Regions from separate parts of the Paenibacillus sp. NPDC101420 genome, predicted to be linked through region 2. Evidence: a T-box and tRNA genes for the amino acid it is inferred to sense, from the RefSeq annotation. Region 2 holds a T-box; the other holds one or more tRNA genes.
What was found. A T-box is a leader RNA that pairs with one kind of tRNA and senses whether it is charged. The one in region 2 lies ahead of ACQKMP_RS20865 (arginine--tRNA ligase), so its partner is inferred to be a tRNA-Arg.
Positions count from the first base shown of each region.

Region 1: it encodes a tRNA-Arg, which carries the amino acid that the T-box ahead of ACQKMP_RS20865 (arginine--tRNA ligase) is inferred to sense. The anticodon was not compared.

Region 1 covers NZ_JBNNSE010000004.1:37,940-41,052, reverse strand. The annotation lists gene ACQKMP_RS18130 (sugar-binding transcriptional regulator) at 1-870, opposite strand, end outside; tRNA gene ACQKMP_RS18125 (tRNA-Arg) at 1,206-1,280, shown strand; gene clpP (ATP-dependent Clp endopeptidase proteolytic subunit ClpP) at 1,474-2,070, shown strand; gene ACQKMP_RS18115 (GDSL-type esterase/lipase family protein) at 2,166-2,804, opposite strand; gene ACQKMP_RS18110 (PdaC/SigV domain-containing protein) at 2,890-3,113, opposite strand, start outside.
Region 2 covers NZ_JBNNSE010000005.1:110,718-113,830, reverse strand. The annotation lists gene ACQKMP_RS20865 (arginine--tRNA ligase) at 1-1,711, opposite strand, end outside; T-box leader at 1,752-1,968, opposite strand; gene ACQKMP_RS20860 (hypothetical protein) at 2,248-2,607, shown strand; gene ACQKMP_RS20855 (beta strand repeat-containing protein) at 2,622-3,113, shown strand, end outside.

The DNA.
Region 1 (3,113 bases), on a different contig from region 2:
CATCGTAAGCATCGTATGGACAACCTGACCATCTTCGTTAAAGTAATACCCAAAGGATTCAGCCACGGCTCCCTCACCCTGGATTTCTGAGACAGTTGCCTCATCCAGCTTGCGGCGGCGAGTCATTTCAATGGCATCCCCAATCCCATGTACAATAATACGCGAACTGCGGATGATTTGTACAATCTCTCCAATATTAGAGTCAAGTGCTAGTGACTGGTAGGCATCCCCACTAAGTAAATCAGGTACATGCAGCAACCGGTAATTCGCTCCTACCCGTTTTGCCATTGTTGAGGCAATCGTATTGGCTTGAATCTCCATACTCTCTCCTAATCCACCACGCGCCGGAACAAACCAAGCGTTCTTATAGGAAAGGGATAACGGCGGTGTCAGTTGATCAGCCATATCGGCAAGCGTTGATCCACCTGTGACAGCAACTATATCATCTGTACGAAGTACACTGAGCAGCGCTTTTGCACCCGCTCGGCCAAGCTCACGTTTGGTGAACGGCGATGACTCACAATCACCCGGCACCACAATAACTTTATCCAGACCGTACGTTGCCCGAATTTTCTCTTCCAGCTCATCCAGACCAAACAGGCTCTTAACAACCGGCTCTAGCAAATCAAGCAGTCTACGCCCAGCAGCGCTAATGCGCATGCCAACGCTCTCGATCTCAATGAGCCCTTGCGATTTCAGAAGATCCGTCTCGGCACGCAGTACCCGCTCAGTCATATCAAGTGAAGCGGCAAGCGTTCTGCGCCCAATTATATCGGACAGCATGATCTGATGAAGAATCGTGTACCGTCTCTTAAGGGTTTCCATGAGATCAGGCAGAAGCTGCTTTTGGATATCTAATAAATTACGCATACTTTCACTCCTGCAACTTCGTCTTCCTCTATTCCCTTGTTCATGGTCTCAAAATGTCCCGGGTAAACTTTTTAAGTCCCACTCATATTCTAACCAAATATTGCTCGAAGTGCAAGTCTTCCGAGAGTAGAATTCTCAAGCGCTTGTCTTCTTATACATTTATAGGATTGGGAAAGAGATTCAGCTCCAAAAAACCTGTCATTAACAATCCAGATTCTTTAGCTAAGTGAAACACAATGTACGCTTGTCCACCTTGAAGACTAGGGATAGAGCCTGAGTACAGTATTATTAATTCATTGCAATTGCACAGAAATTGTATTATAATCATTTTTGTTGCGCCCGTGGTCCAATGGATATGACGTAGGCCTCCGAAGCCTGAGATCCAAGTTCGATTCTTGGCGGGCGCGCCATTAATTTCACTTTTGTACATAATTTAGTAGTGCCTATACTACTACTTAACCAAAGAGCCGCGTGTCGGCTCTTTTTTTTGAATATAAGTTTGACTTTCTTTGACTTTTTGTTTGAATTTGTTTATCATGTGGGTAATACGGCAAGAGTAAAAATGAATACATTTGAAGAACCAATATCAAGGAGGTTTTCCACGTGAGTTATATTCCTATGGTAGTAGAACAGAGCAACCGCGGTGAGCGCGCTTATGACATCTATTCCCGCCTGCTGAAGGACCGCATCATTTTCCTTGGAACGGAGGTTAATGACGTGGTAGCCAATTCTATCATCGCACAAATGCTGTTCTTGGCTGCCGAAGATCCGGAGAAGGACATTCACCTTTATGTGAATAGCCCCGGCGGTTCCATTACTGCAGGTATGGCTATTTTTGATACAATGCAGTACATTAAACCGGACGTTTCCACCATCTGTGTGGGTATGGCAGCTTCTATGGGAGCTTTCCTACTTAACGCTGGCGCTAAAGGCAAACGCTTCGCGCTGCCTAACAGTGAGATCATGATTCACCAACCTCTGGGTGGTGCTCAAGGTCAAGCAACGGATATTGAAATCCGTGCCCGTCGTATCCTGAAATTGCGTGATAAGTTGAATCGTATTCTTGCAGAACGTACGGGTCAACCGCTAGAACGTATTGAGAAGGACACTGATCGTGATTACTTCATGACTGCTGCAGATGCGGCAGCTTACGGTATCGTTGATAAAGTCATCGAGAAGACACTGCCTAGCGGTGTGTAAGCTATAAAACAACACAAAGAGGCTGTGCCCTATCCACTTGATGGTTAGTGCACAGCCTCTTTACTTTTCAGACCACTACTTCATACGAATCTCGATTAATACAAACCACCATAACCAAGCGCATCCAGTTTCTCAGCAATCACACGGTAGCCTCGACCATTAGGATGTAAGTGGTCAATTGATAAAAGCCCTCTCTCGTTTCCTGCAAACTCACTATAAATAGAAGCAAATCCACATACCCGGCTACTGTACTGTGAGGCATAACTGTTAAACTGCCTTACCCACTCTGTAGCGCCTACTACCTGAGGATAGGGATTATACAATCCCACAATTCGAATGATATAAGGTCTACGCGTTCCCGCCTTCAATTGGAAGAGGATACTCATAATTGCAGCAAAATTCTGTTTGCACTCTTGCAATGATCTTCGCAGCTCTTTAGATAAATTTTCAGGTTGTCTAGCTGCAGCCTTCGCTGCATGGATTAAATCATTACCACCAATGGATAGAGTGATAATATCCGCTGCTCGAATGGCTTCACGAGTCATAGAGCTTCCGCGTAGCCGCTGTTCCAATTCAGAAGTAGTCAATCCATTCACGCCCAAATTCGTGGAGGCTACGTTAGAACGCAGTCTCCCTTCCGCCATTCTACGGTACACCGGTACAAAACCGTTACCTGGCAGAGCTCCAAATCCAGTCGTCAAGGAATCGCCAATTGCAGTGTATTGATAGCTCATAGCTCTCCCCCGTTCATAAACTAGTTACTCCATTTAGCATATGAATTCGAGGTGATTCTGGTAAGGGGGAGATGTCCAGTTCTATTTATTTTACAGCAGCAAATGGGCTGCCGCCTTCCGGCAACAGTTCTTTGAAAGTAAAGATGTATTCGGGGAACCCCGCAGCATAAGCTGTGTATTCATACAATTGGAAGAACAGAACGACCTGATCATCCTTCAGATAAAAATACTTTTCCGTATTCAATCCGTTGAATCCTCCCAAATAACTTTCCTCCGCTTTTACTAGCTTGTTTAACTTAGCATTCAACT
Region 2 (3,113 bases):
AGGTATGCGCGTACGTGCAGAGTATATTCGGCGTCAATTCTATGCTGGCAGAATACAATGTCTCCTGCCAGAGGCTAAGCTGTCTCAGCAAAGCGAGCTCTGCTTTTTCCATTTCGAGTGGAAATTGAAGTTCTGAGCCATCTGTGCTGAATGGGATTGTAGATTTGCTCAAAACACTGCTGGCACGGGCATAGGTGTACATCAGATAAACCCCGGTATTACCGGATATTTCGGTAGCCTGTTTGAAATCAAACACGATTTCCGTTCCCAGGTTAAACCGCAGCAGATAATAACGAATAGCAGCAGCTGCAATTATATGGCTGGAAAGACCCTCTTTATCAGAGCGCGAATGTTCTATGTTCTGTTCCATAAGCTTTACTAAATCGCTCACCTTAACGCCGATTCCTTGGCGCCCGGACATGGCATAAGAAGATTTTCCTTCTGAAGTATCTATCCCCAGCTCAGCAGCAGAGGCCGGACTAAGAGAAACAACGCCATAACTTACATGATGGAGCTTCTCAGCCTGCTCGTTATATCCTAGTGCTCCTAAAGCCTGCTTAACCATTTGTTGCGGATATTCCTGTCTATAATCGATCACGTTAATAACACGGTCGGCATGTCCATAAGGCTCATGGGTTCCAGTTAAACCTGTGGTCCATAAACCAGACGAGAATTCACTGTAGGTGAAATCTTTGGATAGTAGACCGAATTTCCAGAGATGATAAGCAATGTCTTTGGCTGTATATGTCAAGATCCCATTCGAACGCACAAGCACCTTATCCATCTGATGATCCTCTGACTCCGCTCCACTGCTAACCTCTGTCCCTTGCTTTAGCACCCAACAGCCCGCAAGTTTGCCTTCAGTCTCCTGTACAAAAACTGCCGTTTGCTTCAATCGCTCAGATGCGGCTGTCCAGAATCCCTCTTTTAAAATATTGCTCTCCCACACCAGCAGGTCATAGTGAATACCAAAACGCTTCATTTCCGCTACATGTTCTCTCACAATACGTTCAGCGACTAAGTTGCCCAGCCACGCCTCATTACCATCACCCTGTTCAAGGGCATGCAGCATATCCGTGCGCTTGTGAGTGATCTCTGGATTCCGTGCATATTCTTTGTTCACTTTGGCATATAGATCCCAGCAATAATCACCGAAGCGTTGATGTTCCCCTTCTAAAGGTACATTTAATAAACCAACGACTGTATCTGCCAGCTGGTTGCCCAGATCATCCACGTAGTTATGGACCTCTACGGTATGTCCGGTTCTTTTCATGATTCTGACCAGCGCATCGCCGATGCAAGCATTTCTCAGATGACCTACATGAGCAGCTTTATTTGGATTGATTGAAGTGTGCTCTATGATGACCTTTTCCCTTGTGCTGTCAGGCAGATTAAAGGAATGTTTAGCCCACACCTGCCAATCCATATACAAATTAATAAATCCAGGAGCAGCTACTTCGACTCTTTGTAAAAGACCCGTGTACCTCTCTTGTAATTTAATTTCTGCTTTTACTAACTCTGCTATGACGAGAGGGGATTTACGCAGGAGTTTGGCTAGCTGCATAGCAATATTGCAGGAATAATCACCATGCTCTAGATTAGCTGGCTGTTCGATCAGAATTGCAACATCGTTTGGGTAGGCAACTTCTAAGGTGTGGAATACTTTTTTTACACTTTGTTCAATGCTGTTTTTGATGATTTGACTTAACATTTTATACCCTCCTTTGAAAATACAAAAAAGCCCTCGTCTCAAAAGAGACGAGGGCTTTAGCGCTCGCGGTACCACTCTCGTTGCTAAACAGATGTTTAGCCACCTTACAGGATAACGGTCTTTAGCCGGGACTTCCTACTTAGGTTCAGAAGTCCATCTCACGGGTGCGCTTCATTAGGTGATCTGTACCGGCTTGCACTTACCCGGCTCGCTGAGGACTAGAACACGTTAACTACTCTCCCGCTCATCGATGCTTGAATAATTTTTACCAGTATAACGAATATTTCGAAAAAAGCAATAGGGTGTTAGTTAGAAAACGTAGAAAATGCTTGAGTTTAAGATTGTCCGATTAGTAGATTACAAATTCAAAGAATAGAAGGTTGTCTTTTTTTGAGTGGCAATTCCTTTGCATAAATGTCCACACATTAACTTTGAATACAGAATATTACTATATAGAGCTATTAATTATGAACCATGTTACTAGTTTTATAGTTTTTTTATTTTTCAAACTGCAGCAGAAGAGAGGAGTGAAAAAGATGGCTTTATTCTCAACCGGACCTATAGATAATAGTCCAATTCTAGGGGTCAGACAGACACAAATCGTAACAGTAAAAGTAGTTAATCGTGATTCTCTTAATCCATATAATCTTGTTATTCAGGGATTTTTGCTAAATGGGTCAAGATCGATGTATGTGAATGAAATGATTAATCTCGCACCTAACCAAGTTCTAACTAGGAACTATTTTGCAGATTTAGATGCATTTGAATTTGAGTTTACGACATTAGAAGTTGTTGAAGCAGAGGTAGGGATCTCGGTCTGGGGAAAACAGGCTTCAGGGGAATTAGTAGAACCTCATCGTTTAGTAGCGTGGGAAAAACATGTAGGAATAATCTAAAGGAGTGTTGAGAATTGAGCTATTTATCTACTGGGCCGATAGATAATACCATGGTGGGAGGTATACGACCTACTCAACATGTTACGATCAAAATCGATAACCGAAGTGACGTTGTTTCTTCTACGGTTCTCGTTCAAGGATATTATATGAATGGGACAAGAACCATGTATGTTAGTCAGCTTGTTAATGTTATGCCTGATCAAGTTGTAACAACAGATTATTATGCGGATTTTGATGCATTTGAATTTATTTTTACGACTATAAGCCTAGTAGATGATCCAATTCAAATTTCAGTCTGGGGAAAAAATAGTGTGGGTCAAATTGTGGGTGCTCACCGACTAGTCCATTCTGAATTACTCGGAGCAACGGTAGGGGTAACTGGGGCAACAGGAGCAGATGGAGCGACTGGAGCAACAGGAGCAGACGGAGCAACTGGAGCAACGGGAGCAGACGGAGCGACTGGAGCAGCAGGAGCAACTGGAGCAACAGGAGCAACGGGAGCAGAC